Regions from separate parts of the Blautia sp. KLE_1732_HM_1032 genome, predicted to be linked through region 1. Evidence: predicted binding sites of a transcription regulator. Region 1 holds the regulator's gene; each other region holds the start of a gene.
The links. The regulator HrcA, encoded in region 1, represses chaperone genes, less so after heat shock. The targets are predictions, from matches to a motif close to TGTTAGCACTCNNNNNNNNNGAGTGCTAACA.

Region 1 (7,033 bases):
TGTTGTTCCAAACAGGGGCTTTAACTGCTATTTCCCGATGCCGTTTAAGAAGAAAGCAAAGATCACACTGGAAAACCAGCATGCAAATAAAATCCCGGCTTTCTTTTATCAGGTAGATTACTGTCTCTATGATGAGCTTCCGGACGATATTGCTTATTTCCATGCGCAGTGGAGAAGGGAACGGTTGACAGAAAAAACAAAAGATTATACAATTTTGGATGGAGTAAAAGGAAAAGGCCATTATATAGGAACCTACATGGCACTTACCACACTGGAACGTTACTGGTGGGGCGAGGGAGAAATGAAGTTTTATATTGACGGAGATGAGGAGTATCCGACCATCTGTGGAACAGGAACGGAAGATTACTTTGGTGGTTCCTGGAGCTTTGCCAAACAGGTGGATGGAAAAACCGTGGAACAGAATTATAACACGCCGTATCTGGGATATCCGTATTATTCTGCCCATGACGAGCTGATCCACAATTTTTATCATAATGATGACTGCCCGCCAATGAGAGGCTTTTACAGATGGCATTTACAGGATCCAATCTGCTTTGAAGAGGATCTTCGCGTTACGATTCAGCAGATAGGCGTCGGATACCGTGGCCTGTTTGAACGACAGGATGATGTGGCAAGTGTAGCGTACTGGTATCAGACACTTCCTCATGCACCGTTCCAGCCGTTGATGTCAAAAGAGGATAGATGGCCCAGATAAAAAGGGTGGTAGAGATTGAAAAAACAGGTATTTTGCGGGGTATTTGCCCTGGCTCTGGCAGTGACAGGATGTGGAGTCCAGAAGAAGGAGGCTGCATCTGATATTGTGCCGGAGAACAGACAGGAACTGACGATCCTTCATGTGGATGCAGGCACAGAAGGCTTTGATTCTTTTATCAGCCAGGCGGAAAAAGATCTTGGAATAAAGATCCATATTGAAAAATGTCCGGCCAATGCGGACAATCGCCAGGCCAAAATAGCAACTCTTCTGACATCAGGAGATGATTCTGTTGATCTGATCACAGTAAATGATGAGATGATATCCGAATTTAAACATAAGGGATTTCTTCTTCCGTTGGAAGATACGGTTATGACAGAGGAGACAGCGGCGAATTTTCTGCAGGAATACCTGAAAGAAATATGCATGTCAGACGGACATATTTTTTCGGTACCGTTCAGGATGGATATCATGGCATTCTGGGTGAACCAGGAATTGCTGGATCAGGCTGGTCTGGACAGACTCTCCTGTCTCAGTGATCTTGAGATCCTTCAGAAAAAGCTTCAGAATACGGGAAAATATGCATATGGGGATGCATGGGAGATTTCTTACATATATAATAGTATCAGCGAGTATGTCGATTTTTTCGGAGGAGATTATACAGACTGGACGGATCCGAAAACAAGAGAAGCGGCAGAATATATGAAGCGAATGCTGGATACAGGGATGATATCAGAGGAGAATCTGATCGACCAGCATGACCAGCTGAATGAAAAATTTATAAACGGCCAGTATGGATGTATGTTTATGTATACCGGTGTGTTGAGTACTTTTCAGAATGCAGGCGTGTATGGAAAAGATAAGATCCATATGGCACCATTTCCGGAATTTGACGAGAAGGTGACCAATATCGCAACCTGGCAGTATGTACTGAATAAAAATTCTGATCATAAAGAAGCAGCTCTGAAGTTCCTTCAGTATGTGTCCGGATATGAGGCCAGTAAAAATTACGGACAGCTGACAAAAATGTGTCCAGCAAGACTGGATGTGATCGAGGATAAGAATTTTGATCTGGATGGCATTGAAATGATCCGGCAATATCTGAAAGATTATAAGCTGAAGGCAAGACCACTGTGCGCCGATTCCATAGAAGCTGTTTCGACTATGGGTACGGAATTTCAGAAATATGTGCTGGGACAGAAAACAGAAGCGGAATTTTTTACCGGAGCACAGAACTGCATAGACCAGTATTACAAAAAAGCATCGTACTGATGCTTTTTTTGTTGCGAAAAAATAAGAACTTTTTTTCAAAACATATTGACAAATATTTTACATGGTGATATCTTAAAGACTGTAGATGTTAGCACTCCACTAAAATGAGTGCTAACAGATATAAAAAAAGAATCAACATCCGTCAGGAAGAATAAAAAGGAAAGGAGATGGCTTCATGGAAGAGGTGTTGAATGAGCGCAAGCAAAAAATCTTAAAAGCAATCATCAAGACCTATATGGAGACCGGAGAACCGGTTGGTTCCAGGACCATTTCCAAGTATGCGGATCTCAATGTAAGTTCCGCAACGATCCGAAATGAAATGTCAGACCTGACAGATATGGGCTATATCGTCCAGCCTCATACCTCAGCAGGAAGGATTCCTTCAGATAAAGGCTACAGACTTTACGTCAATGAGCTGATGAAAGAGAAGGAAGCAGAGGTTGCAGAGCTGCGAGATCTGATCATTGAGAAGACAGATAAGATGGATAAGGTGCTTAAGAAGGTTGCGAAGGTTCTTGCTTCCAATACCAACTATGCTACCATGGTTTCCGTTCCGCAGTACAGCGGCAACAAGATCAAGTTCATCCAGCTGTCGAGAATGAGTGAGCTTCAGCTTGTGGCTGTGGTTGTCAGTGACAACAACACAGTCCGGAACCAGATCATCAATCTGGATGAGGAAATGGACGACCAGACGATCCTGAAACTGAATCTTCTTCTTAACACCAATCTCAATGGGATCCCGATCCAGGATATCAACCTTGGGATGATCGCCAGACTGAAGGAACAGGCAGGCAGCCACAGCGGTGTGGTGGCAACGGTTCTGGATGCAGTGGCAGCCACCATTCATGTGGAAGAGGAAGATATGGAGATCTATACTTCAGGTGCAACGAACATCTTCAAGTATCCGGAGCTTGCCGATAAAGAGAAGGCAACGGAGCTGATCTCCGCATTTGAGGAGAAGCATGAACTTGCCGATCTTGTAAAAGAACAGATGTCAGATGGAGAGAATACAGGAATCCAGGTTTATATCGGTGATGAGATGCCGATCCAGACCATGAAGGACTGCAGCATTGTAACTGCCAGATATGAACTGGGAGACGGAATGTACGGAACCATCGGGATCATCGGTCCCAAACGAATGGATTATGAGAATGTAGTGGACAGTCTGAAGGAACTGAAGAATCATCTGGATGACGTTTTGAAAAAGAAGAAAACTTAGAAAGGCGGTAGAAAAAAAGTGTCGGAGGAAACAAAGAAAACATCCGAAGAGCAGGAAACGGAGAAGGAAATCCCCGTAACTGACGGAAATCAGGAAGAAGAAAACCTGACACCGGAGGGAGAAGATCTGCCGGAGGAAGAAAACAATACTCCAGGCGAAGAAGCTGCCTCAGAGGATAAAAAAGAAGAAAAATCAAAAACTTCCTTCTTCGGAAAGAAGAAAAAAGATAAATCTGAGCAGAAGGTGGAGGAACTTACCGATCGCCTGAAGCGTACCATGGCTGAATTTGATAATTTCCGTAAAAGAACGGAAAAAGAAAAATCCAGTATGTACATCATCGGAGCAAAAGAGATCGTTGAAAAGATCCTGCCGGTTGTGGATAACTTTGAAAGAGGTCTTGCACAGGCACAGGAAGGCGATGCTTTTGCAGATGGAATGAAAATGATCTACAAGCAGCTTACCACAACACTGGATGAGCTTGGCGTGAAGCCAATCGAAGCAGTGGGAAAGGAATTCAACCCGGATTTCCATAATGCAGTGATGCATGTGGAGGATGAAGAGGTTGGAGAGAACATCGTGGTGGAAGAATTCCAGAAGGGTTACACTTACAAGGATTTCGTAGTACGCCACAGTATGGTGAAGGTTGCGAACTAACTGACAACAAACTTTATTTTAACAGATACAGACTAAAACAGGAGGAAAAAATCATGGGAAAGATTATTGGTATTGACTTAGGTACAACAAACAGCTGTGTAGCCGTAATGGAAGGTGGACAGCCGACAGTTATCGCAAATACAGAAGGCGCAAGAACAACACCATCCGTTGTAGCATTTACAAAAACAGGAGAGCGTCTGGTAGGTGAGCCTGCAAAACGTCAGGCAGTTACAAATGCAGACAGAACGATCTCCTCTATCAAAAGAGAGATGGGTACCGATTACCGTGTAACCATCGATGACAAGAAATATTCTCCACAGGAGATCTCAGCAATGATCCTTCAGAAACTGAAAAAGGATGCAGAGGCATATCTTGGTGAGAAAGTAACAGAGGCAGTTATCACAGTTCCGGCTTACTTCAACGATGCTCAGCGTCAGGCTACCAAAGATGCAGGTAAGATCGCAGGTCTTGATGTAAAACGTATTATCAACGAGCCTACAGCAGCAGCTCTTGCATATGGTCTTGACAATGAGAAAGAGCAGAAGATCATGGTATACGACCTTGGCGGCGGTACATTCGATGTATCCGTGATCGAGATCGGTGATGGCGTTATCGAGGTTCTTTCCACAGCTGGTAATAACCGTCTTGGTGGAGATGACTTTGATAAGAAAGTTACAGATTACATGCTTTCCGAGTTCAAGAGAACAGAGGGCGTAGACTTAAGCAACGATAAGATGGCTCTTCAGAGACTGAAAGAGGCAGCTGAGAAAGCTAAGAAAGAGCTTTCTTCCGCAACAACAACAAACATCAACCTTCCGTTCATCACAGCAACTGCTGAGGGACCGAAGCATTTCGATATGAACCTTACAAGAGCTAAATTTGATGAGCTGACACATGATCTTGTAGAGATGACAGCAGAGCCGGTTCGCCGTGCACTGTCTGATGCAGGTATCACAGCTTCTGAGCTTGGCCAGGTACTTCTGGTTGGTGGTTCTTCCCGTATCCCGGCTGTACAGGATAAGGTAAGACAGTTAACAGGCAAAGAGCCGAGCAAGAACCTGAACCCGGATGAGTGTGTTGCACTTGGTGCTTCCGTACAGGGTGGTAAACTTGCAGGTGATGCAGGTGCCGGTGATATCCTTCTTCTGGATGTTACTCCACTGTCTCTGTCCATTGAGACAATGGGTGGTATCGCAACTCGTCTGATCGAGAGAAATACTACAATTCCTACAAAGAAGAGCCAGATCTTCTCCACAGCAGCAGACAACCAGACAGCTGTAGATATCAACGTTGTACAGGGTGAGCGTCAGTTCGCGAAAGACAACAAATCCCTCGGCCAGTTCCGTCTGGATGGAATCCCGCCAGCACGTCGTGGAGTTCCGCAGATCGAGGTAACATTTGACATCGATGCCAACGGTATCGTTAATGTATCTGCTAAGGATCTTGGAACAGGTAAGGAGCAGCACATCACGATCACAGCTGGTTCTAACATGTCCGATTCCGATATCGACAAAGCTGTCAAAGAAGCAGCTGAGTTCGAGGCTCAGGATAAGAAACGTAAAGAGGCTATCGACACAAGAAACAATGCAGACTCCATGGTATTCCAGGTTGAGAATGCACTGAAAGAAGCTGGCGACAAGCTTGACGCAAACGATAAAGCAAGTGTTGAGGCTGACCTCAATGCACTGAAAGATCTTCTTGCACAGACAGCAAATGCTCAGGAGCTTACTGATTCTCAGGTTGCAGATATCAAGGCTGCACAGGAGAAGATGATGGAGAGCGCTCAGAAACTGTTCTCCAAGATGTATGAGCAGACTCAGGGAGCTCAGGGTCAGGCTGGTCCTGGACCGGATATGGGCAACATGGGCGGAAACGCTGGTGCCCAGGGCGGAAATGAAGCAGGATACGGCGATGATGTTGTAGATGCTGATTACAAGGAAGTCTAAGACAAGTAGGAAATAATTACAATGGCTGATAAAAGAGATTATTATGAAGTCTTAGGTGTGGATAAAAACGCCGACGACGCAACATTAAAAAAAGCATATCGTAAGTTGGCCAAGAAATATCACCCGGATGTAAATCCGGGTGATAAAGAGGCTGAGGCGAAGTTCAAAGAGGCGACAGAGGCTTACTCCGTTTTAAGTGATGCCGACAAGAGAAGACAGTATGATCAGTTTGGTCATGCAGCATTCGAAAACGGCGGCGGAGGCGGTGCCGGCGGCTTTGGTGGATTCGACTTCAACGGTGCGGATATGGGAGACATCTTCGGAGATATCTTCGGAGACCTGTTCGGCGGCGGAGGCAGAACCAGACGGGCCAACAATGGACCGATGAAGGGTGCCAACCTTCGTGCACGTGTGAACATTACTTTTGAGGAAGCGGTTTTCGGATGCGAGAAAGAGCTGGAGATCGTTCTCAAAGATGAGTGTACCACATGTCACGGAACCGGAGCGAAACCGGGAACATCACCGGTCACATGTCCGAAATGTAAAGGCCAGGGTCAGATCGTTTACACTCAGCAGTCCATGTTTGGTATGGTACGTAATGTTCAGACCTGTCCGGACTGTAATGGAACCGGTAAGGTGATCAAGGATAAATGCAGTGCCTGCCGTGGAACCGGATATACTTCTTCCAGAAAGAAGATCCAGGTATCTGTACCGGCCGGTATCGACAATGGCCAGTGCATCCGTATCCGTGAAAAAGGTGAGCCGGGAACCAACGGCGGTCCGAGAGGAGATCTGCTGGTGGAGGTAAATGTAGCCCGTCATCCGATCTTCCAGAGACAGGATATGAATATCTTTTCAACAGCTCCGATCACATTTGCACAGGCTGCACTCGGCGGTGAGATGCGTATTAATACCGTTGACGGTGAGGTTTCCTATGAGGTGAAACCGGGAACACAGACGGATACAAGAATCCGCCTGAAGGGCAAAGGTGTTCCGTCATTACGTAACAAGAATGTTCGTGGTGATCACTATGTAACCCTGGTAGTCCAGACTCCGACAAATCTCAATGAGGAAGCAAAGAAAGCTCTGGAAGCTTTTGATGCGGCATGTGGAAACCGTCCGTCAGAGGACAGCACATCCGAGACTTCCGAAAAAACCGAAAAGAAGAAAAAAGGTTTCCGTGAGAAAGTTAAGGAAATGTTTGAGGAATAAATAAAGTGAAAACAGGAA
Region 2 (7,033 bases), 120 kb from region 1:
TACCTGAGGAAAAGTCTATGGTTTTCATCTTCTGATTTCCGTTGTAATAATCCATTCTGTGGGATTTCAGAGGTGCCACAAGATCAGCCTCCGCAAGCTGAAGTGATTTTACTCTTTTCCTCTTTGACTTGGACATGATCATATCAATATCCAGTTCCCCGTTAACAAACAGATATTCATATTCCAGGTCTGTTTTCGGAATTACAAAATAGCATGCAACACCAAGAGCGATAGCCGGAACCAGAAGAAGTGCATTCAGCACCAGACCTCCCAGAACCATGATCACGGTCAGTACAATAAGACCGTATTTTATAACAAGATCCTTCCCTGTCTGTTTCTTCTTTACCAGAAGTTCTGAATATAAGTCACTCATTTGCTTCTTCCTTTCGTAATTTACTGATTTCTTTTGATTATAACACAAAAAGAGAGCCGCGTCCATGACGCAGGCCCTCTCATTTTGTAAATTATTTACCTGCCTGCTTGAAATTACATCATTCCCATTCCCGGGTTTGGTGCCGGAGCAGGAGTATCCTCTTTGATCGTAGAAACTACAGCCTCTGTTGTAAGAAGTGTAGATGCAACACTTGTTGCGTTCTGAAGTGCACTTCTTGTAACCTTTGCAGGATCAAGGATTCCATTCTCAACCATGTTTACATATTTCTCATTCAGAGCATCAAAGCCTGTACCTACCTCAGACTCTCTTACCTTGTTGATGATAACAGCGCCTTCCAGTCCTGCGTTTGCAGCAATGTGGAACAACGGAGCCTCAAGGGCTTTCAGGATCACATAAGCACCTGTCTTCTCATCTCCCTCAAGTGTTGTTGCAAGTTTTGCAACCTCTTTGGAAGCATGGATGTAAGCAGATCCGCCACCTGCGATGATACCTTCCTCAACAGCTGCTCTTGTTGCTGCAAGAGCATCCTCAAGACGAAGTTTTGCTTCTTTCATCTCTGTCTCAGTAGCAGCACCTACACGGATAACAGCTACGCCGCCAGCCAGTTTTGCAAGTCTCTCCTGAAGTTTCTCTTTATCGAACTCGGATTTTGTCTCCTCGATCTGCGCACGGATCTGTGCAACACGTTTTGCAATGGCATCTTTGTCACCGAGACCATCAACGATAACTGTGTTCTCTTTTGCAACTTTAACAGATTTTGCACGTCCAAGCTGCTCCATCTTAGCTTCTTTCAGGTCAAGACCAAGCTCATCGGAGATCACCTGTCCGCCTGTCAGGATCGCGATATCCTGAAGCATCTCTTTTCTTCTGTCACCATAGCCAGGAGCTTTTACAGCTACTACCTGGAAGGTTCCTCTCAGTTTGTTGACGATCAGAGTTGTAAGGGCCTCACCCTCAACATCCTCAGCGATGATGAGAAGTTTCGCACCGGCCTGAACAACCTGCTCAAGAAGTGGAAGGATCTCCTGGATATTGCTGATCTTCTTGTCTGTGATCAGGATGTACGGATCATCAAGAGTTGCCTCCATTTTCTCCATATCTGTGGACATGTATGCGGAAATATATCCACGGTCAAACTGCATACCTTCTACAAGGTCAAGCTCTGTATGCATGGTCTTGGACTCCTCAACAGTGATAACACCGTCTTTGGAAACTTTCTCCATAGCATCAGCAACAAGCTGTCCAACCTGCTCATCACTTGCAGAGATTGCTGCTACGTTAGCGATCTGCTCTTTGCCGTTGATTGCCTGGCTCATGTTCTTGATCGCTTCTACTGCAACATCTGTTGCTTTTTTCATACCTTTTCTGAGGATGATCGGGTTGGCACCTGCTGCCAGGTTCTTCATTCCCTCATGAACCATTGCCTGAGCAAGTACAGTCGCTGTTGTAGTACCATCACCTGCTACATCGTTTGTCTTGGATGCAACTTCCTTGATGATCTGAGCACCCATGTTCTCGAATCCGTCCTCAAGCTCGATCTCTTTTGCGATGGAAACACCATCGTTTGTGATAAGCGGAGCACCGAAAGATTTGTCAAGTACTACGTTTCTTCCTTTCGGTCCAAGTGTTACTCTTACTGTATCTGCAAGTTTATTTACACCAGCTTCAAGTGCTGCTCTTGCTTCTGCGCCATATTTAATTTCTTTTGCCATGATAAAATGACCTCCTATTTATATTGATATACGATAAGATGTTTATATTATTTAATAACTGCCAGGATATCTTCCTGTTTTACAATGATGTAATCCGTACCATCCATCTTAACTTCTGTTCCTGCATATTTGGAGTAAATAACAGTGTTTCCGACTTCTACTTCCATCTTTACTTCTTTGCCATTTACAACTCCGCCAGGACCAACTGCGATAACTTCTGCCTGCTGTGGTTTCTCCTGTGCCTGTCCCGGAAGTACGATTCCGGATGCTGTTGTCTCTTCTGCTTCAACCTGTTTTAATACTACTCTGTCGCCTAAAGGTACTAACTTCATGATCTATGTTCCTCCTTTATAAGTTCCATCTTCGTCTGCTAGCACTCACTTTATACGAGTGCTAATCACTATGGCTATATTAGTGAATTTCACATATTTTCGCAACCCTTTTAAGATATGGTTTTTCTATATTATTCTGATTTTATCTCTTTTATACTCTTGTTTTCTCTTGTTTTCTCAATTTCATTATTTATTTTGATTTTATGAAACAGACAAAAAAGAGACTCCCACGCTAGCGGGAAGTCTCTTTTGTCACGTTCTTTATCTTATATCAAGCATCTGACAGTGCTGATCACATTATGCCTTCTTGCTTCTCTGTGCTTTTATCTCCTCAAGCTCATCAAAGATCACTTCATTAAGAACTTTAATGTAAGTTCCCTTCATACCGGATGAACGGGATTCGATCACACCTGCACTCTCGAATTTACGCAGTGCATTTACGATCACGGATCTGGTGATACCTACACGGTCAGCGATCTTGCTGGCAACCAGGATACCCTCATCCCCATCCAGCTCATCAAAAATATGGATGATCGCCTCAAGTTCTGAGAAGGACAGTGTACTGAATGCCGATTTAACGATCTGCTGTTTTCTGTCTTCTTCTGCGTTCTCGTCATGAACCGCACGCATCATTTCCAAGCCTACAACTGTTGTACCATACTCGCTGACAATAATATCCTCAATATCATAGGGATGATCATTGCGGTACATGAATAACGTTCCCAGTCTCTCACCTGCAATATCGATCGGATTCACGATTCCCTGATAATTTCCGGGTACATGCTCAAAGCCAAGTGTCTGGAGATTGACATTCTCCTTTGTGGAAAGAACACCAAGAAATCTCTCATTCAATAATGGGTCGATATGTCCGCCGATTTTGTCATCGATCAGCTCTGTGATCTCATCCACACCCGGGCAGATACTGACTCCCAGAACCTTACCTTTCTTACTGAGTACCAGGATATTGGAACTTAAGGTTTCCATGAGCACCTGGCAAATGTCGTTAAACACTACCTTGCTTGAGCTGCTGTTATGCAGAAGCTTATTGATTTTTCTAGTTTTATCTAGCAACTGAACGCTCATTTTTCCTCCTTTCACTTTCGTACTTTGAAAGAAATCGTTTTTCTAGTCTAATATTACACGTTATTCTGGAAATTTACAAGACTTTTTTATATTTTTTTATTTTTAACGGGATTTTCTGAAAATTGGTGGAAAAGCATTTATTCAATCAATCTTCATCTTTTGGTTTTTGTTCCACATATCCGCAGGTTTCCTGGCTGCAAACCAGCTTATTTCCCTTTTCGAGCATATAATTACCACATTTCGGACATTTCTTTGCAGAAGGTTTCTGCCAGGACATAAAATCACATTCCGGATTATTCTCACATCCGTAATATTTTCTGCCTTTTTTCGTTTTTTTCATGACAATTTCGCCGCCGCACTTCGGACATGCAACACCGATCTTCTCATAATATGGTTTTGTATTACGACAGTCCGGAAATCCGGGGCATGCAAGAAATCTTCCATGAGGACCGTACTTGATCACCATGTTGCGGCCACAGTTGTCACAGATCACATCCGTAACCTCATCCTGTATATCAACTTTCTCAAGCTCTTTCTCAGCCTCATCCACATCATGCTTCAGATCCGGATAGAAGTTACGTACAACCGTTTTCCACTGTACGGTACCTGCTTCCACGCAGTCCAAAAGTCCCTCCATAGTTGCTGTAAAGTTTACATCCACAATACTTGGAAAAGCCTGTTTCATAATATTATTAACAACCTCTCCAAGCTCTGTGACGTAAAGATTTTTCTGTTCCTTGGATACATAGCGTCTGCTGATGATCGTTGTGATGGTCGGCGCATACGTACTTGGACGTCCGATTCCAAGCTCTTCCATAGTCTTTACAAGTGAAGCCTCTGTGTAATGTGCCGGCGGCTGTGTAAAATGCTGCTCCGGCTTCAGTTCTTTCAGCTTCAGCTCCATACCCTTTTCCAGACTTTGACTTAAAACATTGCCCTTTTTGTCATCGCCCTCTTCTGTGTACACAGACATAAAGCCATCAAAGGCAACCTTGGATGCTGCAACCGTGAACACATACTCACCTGCTCCGATCTTGACAGACGTGGTCTCATAACGTGCCGGTGCCATTCTGCTCGCCGCAAAACGTCTCCAGATCAGCTGATATAAACGGAACTGATCCCTGGTCAGGGATTCCTTCACCAGAACTGGTGTCCTCGCAATATCTGTAGGACGGATCGCCTCATGAGCATCCTGTATCTTCTGTCCGTTTTTGATCGCCTTCTCTGTCTGAGAAACATAATCCAAACCATACTGCTCAGAAATATAAGTTCTTGCTGCTGCATCTGCTTCCTCTGAAATTCGAGTAGAATCTGTACGCAGATAGGAGATCAGACCTACCGTACCACTGCCTTTTACATCCACACCTTCATATAACTGCTGTGCCAGGCGCATAGTCTTCTGCGTAGAAAAATTCAGTGTCTTGGCAGCTTCCTGCTGCAGAGTACTTGTGGTAAACGGAAGGGGAGCGTTTTTGATCCTCTCACCCTTTTTTACTTCTGTGATCTCATATTTACAGTCTTCCAGACTTTTCAGGATCTCATCCATTTCCTGCCGGTTTCTGATCGGAAGTTTTTTATCTGTTCCATAGAACTTGGCTGTCAACGGTTTCTTCTCACCCTTTACCTGAAATTCACCCTCCAGGCTCCAGTATTCTTCAGGAATGAATGCATTGATCTCATCTTCTCTGTCACAGATGATACGCAGTGCCACAGACTGTACACGGCCTGCACTTAAGCCTCTTTTTACCTTGGCCCAGAGCAGCGGACTGATGGTATAACCTACCATACGATCCAGCATACGCCTGGCCTGCTGTGCATCTACCAGATTCATGTCCAGTTCCCTGGCCTGCTTGATGGACGCCTTAACTGCTGTTTTTGTTACTTCATTAAATGTGATCCTGTGCATCTTTGCAGTATCTGTCTTCAAAGCCTGCATCAGATGCCAGGAAATTGCTTCTCCCTCACGGTCAGGGTCAGTTGCAAGATAGATCTTATCTGCTTTTTTTGCTTCTTTACGAAGTTTTGCAAGAAGCTCACCCTTTCCCCGTATTGTAATATACTTCGGTTCAAAATCATTGTCCACGTCAATACCAAACTGGCTCTTGGGAAAATCCCTCACATGACCGTTGGACGCTTCTACTGTATAATTTGCCCCCAGAAATTTCTTTACTGTCTTCATTTTAGCAGGTGACTCTACTATCACCAGATTTTTGGCCATTTTACCTCTCCTAATCTCATTCTGCCTTCCTGTCCGGCTTAAAAACTCCTGCTAAATCTCCGGGCAAAAAAGCATTTATTCAAGTCTGATATAATACTGTCTCCCGGTTTCCTTCACAAGCCCCATCAAAATAAGCTGTCCCAGGATCCCGGCTGTTTTTCCCGGTGAAAAACCGGTTTTTCTGATAATATGATCCAGATTTTTTGGTCGTAAATCGAGACAACTATACACCAAATCCAAATCCGTTGCAAGTCCTAACTTGCTTTTTTCAGACAAATTTGTCTTTTTTTTCACAGATAATCCCCACTCATCCAGAAGTATTTCCGGAGAGTATGCAATTCCTGCTCCGTCGTAGATCAGCTTGTGACAGCCTCTGCTCAGCGCATCATTTACCGCTCCTGGAATGGCGTATACCATCTTCCCCTGTTCCAGTGCACAGGCAGCTGTGATCAGTGATCCGCTCTTTTCTTTTGCTTCCACCACAAGCACCAGATCTGCCAGTCCGCTGATGATCCGGTTCCTTGCCGGAAAATAATATGCCCTGCCTTTGGTACCTGGTTCATATTCGCTGATGATCCCTCCGTTTTTTTCGGGGATCCTCCGGTAAATACCTCTGCTGGATGAAGGATAACAGATGTCCACACCATTTCCCAGCACGGCAAAGGTCGGGGTACCACCTTCCAGAGCACCCTTGTGGCCCTCAGCATCAATGCCGGCCGCCATACCGCTGATCACCTGTACACCATGTTCGCTTAAGAATTTTCCGTAATTAAAGGCCTGTATCCGTCCGTAAGGACTGCACAGCCTTGCTCCCACGATCGCCGCTGTAGGTTTGGCATCATCCGGAAAGCTTTCAATGTAATATAATTGTTTTGGCATACCGGGAAGTTCCTTAAGTCTTGCCGGATAAACACTACTGTCCTTCCGGGCACACCGGATCCTTGTTTGCTGTATTTCTTCCATATAAAATACCTTCCTTTTTTCTGTTTTATGACCAGTATTTCTTGTCATATGCCCGGTAAGCCAACGCCTCGCAGATATGTTCTTCCTTTATCTTTTCGGAAGATTCCATATCCGCGATGGTCCTGGCCGTTTTCAGGATCTTATGATATGCTCTGGTACTGAATTGAAACTGCTCATATGCCTGCTCCAGAAGTTTGTCTGCCCCTCCCGTCATTACACAGTATTTCTCCAGTTTTCTTCCGTCAAGCTCCCCATTGAAGCAAAATTTTTCCTTTTTGTAACGTTCTCTCTGGATCTCCTGTACTGCTTCCACCCTCTTTCTTATTTGAGC
Region 3 (7,033 bases), 1.5 Mb from region 1:
AGTTCCTTTATTTGCAAAAAGCCTCGCTTACTTTCTCAAGTTCCTCGCGGATGGAAATATGCTGCGGACATACTTCCTCACACTGTCCGCATTTTATACATTCATCTGCACGCTTTCTGCCATGACTGACTACCAGCCAGTCTTCCTGATGCGCTGCGGCGGCTTTATTTCCGTACAATGTCAGATAATTCATTGCTGTAAAAGAACCGGAAATTCCAATTTCCATCGGACAGACCTTTGCACAGTAGTTACAGGTTGTACATGGGATCAGAGGAATTTTGCTCATAGCCTCTCTTGCCTTATCAAGAGTCTCCTTCTCACTGTCAGTAAGGCCATTGAAATCCTTCATAAAGGAAAGGTTATCCTCCATCTGTGCAACATTGCTCATTCCGGAAAGTACGGTGATCACGCCTTCCAGATTTGCCGCAAAACGGATCGCCCAGGATGCTGTGGATGCTTCCGGCTCTGCTTCCTTCAGAAGCTTTTCCACTGCTTCCGGCGGAGTTGCAAGCATGCCGCCTTTTACAGGTTCCATGATAATGACCGGTTTTCCATGTTTTCTGGCTACCTCGTAGCAGGCTCTTGACTGGATCACCGGATTTTCCCAGTCTGCGTAATTGATCTGCAGCTGTACAAATTCCATTTCCGGATGTGCAGTGAGAAGTGCATCCAGCTCCTCCGGTGTGGAGTGGAACGAAAATCCTGCATGTCTGATCAGACCGGCTTCCTTCTGTTCATGGATCCAGTCCCATAAACCGTACTCATCAAAATATTTTGTTCTGTGCTCTCCAAGATTGTGGAGAAGATAAAAGTCGAAATATCCTGCCTTTGTTCTCTCCAGAGATGTTTTAAACTGTGCAAGAGCTTCATCTCTTGTCTTGCAGTTGATCCAGGCTGCCATCTTGGTGGCTAACTGATATTTTTCTCTCGGATAACGCTCTACCAGCGCTTCGCGGATAGCATCTTCGCTTCCTGCATAAGCCCATGCTGTATCAAAATATGTAAATCCGGCTTCCATAAATTTGTCCACCATGACTTTGGTCTGCTCCACATCGATCACACCTTCTGATTTCTGCGGAAGTCTCATAAGGCCAAAACCAAGTTTTTTGATCTCTTCACCTAAATATGCCATATCTTTCTCCCTTCTTATTACATACCGGAAAATTCCTCATATCATCTGATATATCACCGGATAAGCAATATTTCTGACACAGATATCTCCCGGACCGTTATATTTTTGCCGCAGAGAAACTGCGTTTCTCCTATTATAACGATATTTTTCCTGGTGGTAAACCTTTTTCTTTTACAAGTGTCAAGACAATGCCTGCATTACGTCTGAATTTTTGCAGAAAACAGAAAAACAGCTGCCACACGTTTATCGCACGGCAACTGTCTTTTGTCCTATCAGTTCATCTTTGTTCTTTACACCTCAGATCAAATATTTTAAACTGATATTACTTATAATAACCATATATCGAAAGGCAGAAAACTCTCATGAAAAACAAGCAGGTCATGAACCGCCAGACTTCATCAAAAGAACTTCATCTTATTTCCTGCGGCTGGGAAAAATGTACACCGGAACAGTCCTACGGCCCTGGTGTCCGGCGATATTACACCATCCATTTTGTGCTGAGCGGACAGGGATATTTCTATATGAACAACCGGAAATATACCTTGAAAGCCGGACAGTGCTTTTTCATTCCTCCTGTGACCAGCTCTCTCTACAAAGCGGAACCTTCTGATCCCTGGACTTATATCTGGATCTGTTTCAACGGGGAAAACGCTCCAACGCTTTGCGAACACTGCCATCTTACCGGGGAAACTCCGGTCCAGCAGCTGAATTCGGTTCTTCCATATCAGGAAACTATTCTTGAAATGATGGCTCATCCACAACTGACGCCTTCCGGTGAGGCCTATATCCAGAGCGGTCTTTACCGGATCATTGCCCTGCTGGAGGAAGAATTTCATGCGTCCTACACCACCATGGAATCCAATGAGAATTTTTACATCACACAGGCTGTTGATTACATCAAAAAAAGTCCGCTACAGAATATCACTGTGACAGATGTTGCTGACTATCTCCATATCAGCCGCAGCCACCTTTACGGACTTTTTAAAAAACATCTTGGAACCACACCCCAAGCATTCCTGACTTCAGCCAAGATCATCAACGCCCGGGAGCTTCTGACCATCACGGATATCCCTGTCTCCAGCGTGGCGTTCTCCTGCGGATATCAAAATCCATTTGCCTTTTCCCGTGCCTTCAAAAAAGAAACCGGCATGACGCCACGGGAATACCGGGAAAAATATCATCATGCCGAGGATCTTCTGGATTGCTGAACCACTTTTCCTGATTTACGGAACAACTACCTTGGCATTATAGTACTCCACCGTAGCATCCATGGTCGGACCTTCGTTGTCAAACCAGTCATAAGTGATAGTTTCGCCGTTTTCTCCCCATACCTCCGGGCAGTCGATTTCTTCCCAGTCAAGCGGAACAAAATGCTCTTCCTGTTCTGATGCACGCAGCATGATCTGATGCAGCTCCTCAAATTCCTCCGGATTCAAAACTCCAGGTTTTGCGGATACAAACAGTGGTGTACCGCTCTTTGCAAGAACGTCTGCCCACTGACGATTTTTCTCCCATGGGATCATTCCGAAAATACCGACACAGTCTGCATCAATATGGTAAAACGTATTGTGCTGCGGAAGACGGAATGCCAGCGTATTTACGCCCATTCGTCTGGTACGCTCCCAGATACGTCCGCTGGTATCGTCACCGGTCCGGTTCAGATGCATCAGGCCTGCGCCGAGATGTCCGATGGTATTGCAGCCGATGATCATTGCGTTGTTGCTCCGGGAAGCATCATAAATCTCCTGATAAAGCATTTTTACGATTTCTGCGCTGGTTTTGGTCTGATCATAAAAATGCCATTTCTCCATGGAATTGTCTCTTAAATTCGCCTCAAATCCCCATTTCCCAAAGAGATCAAAGGTAGAAAAATCATGCTTGATCAGCGTGTATCCCCAATCACAGATCCTCTCGATATCTTTACGGATATATTCCAGTGCATCCGGGTGGGACGGATCGAGACAGTCATTATAGGAAATTCTCCACTCATCCGGGATATTCTCATCTTCATTAAGAAGCAGACGGACCCAGATACCCGGGCGGACACCTTTTTTCTCCAGCTTGTCTGCAAGACCTTTCATATCCGGAAATCTGGCATTGCCTTTTGTCCAGGGTCCACCGTTGTATTCATCCAGGCGGTGATGCTCCTGCCAGCAGTCATCAATGACCATGAACGGAGGATTTTTTACACCTTCGGTCAGTTTCAGGATATAATCGGTATCACTTAAGATCTCCTCTTCGGAGCTGTCACCGTAAGCATAATACCAGTTATTGCTTCCATATACCGGAAACTCCGGGAAGATCGGATCTGTACACATTTTTTCACAGAATTTCTGTGCAGTTTCAAAAGTATCTGCTCCTTCTGCTTCCATGCCGACGATCTGTGCGGCACACAGCTTTCTTCCTTTCAGCTGTACTCCTGTATTTCCGCAGCGAACATCCAGAAACAAAGTAATTCCTTTGGTATCCACCTGCCAGCAGCACATAGCAGAAGGACGGACCTTTACACCAAAGCAGAGAACCTTCTCAGAAAACTTCGCCAGAAAATACCATGGCAGATAACGGTTTCCGCTCATTCCATGCCATTCCGCATCACCATAGGTACGTTCCCAGGCATCTCCCAGAAATCTGGCTGATTTCGGGATCTTATAGTTCCATCTCAGTTTCACACATCTCACTGCATCCTCGGATGTGACAAATATATCCTCATGTTCACCTGCGTCCTGAAATTCCACAGTAGTTGCACCGGCAGCTACTGTCGTCTGCCCTCCCTGGCACACAAGTCTCTCCTCTTCTGTTTCCACTGTTACATAATCCGGTACCCCAAGCTTAAAATCTGCATATTTTTTCTGCATTATTCTCTCCTCCTGTACTTTTTCATTTACATTTTGCTTTACCTGCATACTCATGAACACTGTCTTTCTATCGTCTGTTCAACTCAGAAGAATGTACGAAAAATTTTTTTAATACATTTTGTCTATATGCCTTATTATATTGATTTTTTTGGTTTTTTCTATGCTTTAAAGTTATTATAACATTGCAGAATGTTCAATCTGCATAAGCTTTTCAGACCTTGTCCGATTCGCTTTTTAATATAAGAACATAAAGGGCTAAAGGTGGAAATTAGTTTTTCATTTTACGGAACACAAATTCTTCACAACTTTTTAGCACTCGCCTCTTGACTTTGCTAGCAACAGGTGTTATATTACATATAGAACAAAGGAGAAGATAAAAAAGAACTTCCAGATGTTCAGAATAAAACCAAACGATCACCACTGCGGAATAACCCGAAGTGGTAACTATATACCGGCAACAGTTGGATTTCTTGATCCACCGGAACGGCTTTTCAATTTGAAAGGAGAAATGACTTATGATGTTCCCGAGTGTATTTGGAGAAAACTTATTTGATGACTGGATGGATGATTTTGGATTCAGAGATAATTTCTTTAGCGGAAAGAACCCTCTTTATGGCAAACATGCAAAAAATATCATGAAAACTGATGTACGTGAAACAGATAAAGGCTATGAGCTGGATGTAGATCTTCCAGGATTTAAGAAAGATGAAGTACAGGTACAGCTGAAGGATGGTTATCTTACCATCTCCGCTGCCAAGGGTCTTGACAAAGACGAGGAAGACAAGAAAGGCAATTATATCCGCCGTGAACGTTATGCCGGCAGCACAAGCAGAAGCTTCTATGTTGGTAATGGTGTAAAAAACGAAGATGTCCATGCAAAATTTGAGAACGGTGTTCTGAGACTTTCTATTCCGAAAAAAGCAGCTGAAGAGATTGAAGCTGATAAATATGTATCTATTGAAGGCTGATATTGACTCACTCTCACAGGGGGAGGATCCTTAGGGATTCTCCTCCTCTTTTTTATACGCAATAATACATATGACACTCTCTTTCCAATTTACTACGTACTCACAAGTACTTTCACTCTATAGTAATGATCCTATTGTCAAAGTTTTCATGATATTGGATATTTTTTAACAAATACGCTTGATTTTTTGAATATTTTTTATATATTTTGCATTATATTATTTCATTTTTTTGAAATTAATGGTATAATATGCACAGCTAATCGGATATTTGCAATCCGCATTCGGTTAAATAAATCTGTTTCGTAATCCTTCAGGATAATTCTCCTGAACAACCACGTAAAACACGATCACGACAGGAGGTTTTTATTATGGATCAGGACAACATCATAAAAATTTATGCACGCACTGACAACCGCATACAGCTTAAAATGATTCCGGGACACTTCGTAACATCCCAGTCCCATATCACACACTACCTGGATCTCACTACTATGAAATCCAGATGCGCTGAAGCACAGCGTATTGCATCCGCTCTCGCAGCAAATTACGAAGCATCCATTCCGGTAGACACCATCGTCTGCATGGACGGACTTGAAGTGATCGGTGCTTATCTCGCCGAAGAACTGACCAAAGCCGGCGTCCTTTCCATGAACGCACACCAGACCATCTACGTCATCACCCCTGAGTTCAACAGCACCGGGCAGATGATCTTCCGCGACAACTATGAACCAATGATCAATGGAAAAAACATCCTCGTCCTAAATGGTTCCATCACCACCGGATCCACATTGAACCGAGCTATCGAAAGCGTTCTGTACTATGGCGGTAAAATCCGCGGCGTGGCAGCCATCTACAGCAGTGTAGACAGTGTAGCCACACTCCCTGTCCACTCTATCTTTCAGGCCAGAGACATCCCGGACTATCACTCCTACCGCTCTGACAACTGCCCACTGTGCAAAAACCGCCAGAAGATCGATGCTATTGTCAGCAGTTACGGATATTCTGTATTATAAGATTCAGATCAATCAACGAATCCCCCATGGATAGCAAAACCAGTGGGGGATTCTCTTTATCTTTTCTTATTATAATTGATATTCTCTGTACATAGCTTCACGCATTTCTTTATCTGTAACAACCTTCTGAATCTCATTACCACGATTATCAAGTATAAGCCTGTTGATCAGAACACTAAGTCGTTCTTCCCCCTGGGCCATTCCCTGAGCCATTCCCTGAGCCATTCCCTGTTCTCGCCCCAGTGCTTCAGCCTGTTCTTTAGCTTCCGCCATCAGTCTTGCCCTTTTCTCAGATTCCAGTTCCAGAACATGTCCACCCATAATCTCACCTATTCCTTTCCGGACTTTCTCCTCATTTCTGAAAATATGATCAGATATCCGAGTTATCAGTCCAATCAGATCACTGAACAGTTCAGACCTTCCAGATTCAGTGATCTCTACCTCCAGTTTACTCCGGATCACTTCATATTCATTCAGTAATTCCTGAAAAAGTTGTGGATTCTCACTCATCTCATGCCCTCTTTTTTCATATCGCATGATATAAAAAGGAAGCAGCATAAGAAGACTCTTTTCAAATATCTTATCTTTTGTATAATTCTCTACTTTAATGGCAGGCACTCTGTACAAATGACATCCTCCATCCGGAAAAACCACATCCACTTCCAGAAAATCCGGCGTATTCCTACTATTTCTCAGATACAACACACAAGAACGTGGAAACTCCATCCGATACCTCCGTCCCTGCTTTCTGGCAAACTCAACAGCAGTTGCAAAATCATACTCTATCATCCGTACAGCCATTGTCGTGTCATCCGTACTCTGACATTCTATATGATAAATCCTGTTTCCGATCAACAGCCGCGAATCCGTAATAATCTCACCATCCACCCGCTGATACTCATTACGCAGCTGCACAATCTCCACATCAGCCGGGTATGATGTATGAAAAACATCATTGATCAAAGGCACGACCAGAAACGTCATTTTCTCCATCATAGTACGAAAAACATCATCAAAAATCGTATTATCTCTCAAACAATACTCCTTCTGGTATATACAATTATA

Region 2: groES (co-chaperone GroES) is a predicted target of HrcA. The motif match lies at 2,475-2,505, and genes of this name have one in related genera.
Region 3: NQ489_RS02880 (Hsp20/alpha crystallin family protein) is a predicted target of HrcA. The motif match lies at 4,295-4,325, and genes of this name have one in related genera.

The regions. Positions count from the first base shown of each region.
Region 1 covers NZ_CP102266.1:2,777,898-2,784,930, reverse strand. Annotated here, with positions in the region: gene NQ489_RS13295 (glycoside hydrolase family 172 protein) at 1-715, shown strand, start outside; gene NQ489_RS13290 (ABC transporter substrate-binding protein) at 731-1,984, shown strand; gene hrcA (heat-inducible transcriptional repressor HrcA) at 2,160-3,203, shown strand; gene grpE (nucleotide exchange factor GrpE) at 3,222-3,857, shown strand; gene dnaK (molecular chaperone DnaK) at 3,911-5,803, shown strand; gene dnaJ (molecular chaperone DnaJ) at 5,825-7,015, shown strand.
Region 2 covers NZ_CP102266.1:2,657,817-2,664,849, forward strand. Annotated here, with positions in the region: gene NQ489_RS12695 (DUF6106 family protein) at 1-373, opposite strand, end outside; gene groL (chaperonin GroEL) at 487-2,106, opposite strand; gene groES (co-chaperone GroES) at 2,154-2,438, opposite strand; gene codY (GTP-sensing pleiotropic transcriptional regulator CodY) at 2,736-3,521, opposite strand; gene topA (type I DNA topoisomerase) at 3,667-5,739, opposite strand; gene dprA (DNA-processing protein DprA) at 5,815-6,702, opposite strand; gene NQ489_RS12725 (YifB family Mg chelatase-like AAA ATPase) at 6,728-7,033, opposite strand, start outside.
Region 3 covers NZ_CP102266.1:578,437-585,469, reverse strand. Annotated here, with positions in the region: gene NQ489_RS02895 (aldo/keto reductase) at 8-1,132, opposite strand; gene NQ489_RS02890 (AraC family transcriptional regulator) at 1,495-2,340, shown strand; gene NQ489_RS02885 (glycoside hydrolase family 36 protein) at 2,356-3,987, opposite strand; gene NQ489_RS02880 (Hsp20/alpha crystallin family protein) at 4,503-4,955, shown strand; gene NQ489_RS02875 (hypothetical protein) at 5,324-5,968, shown strand; gene NQ489_RS02870 (hypothetical protein) at 6,038-7,003, opposite strand.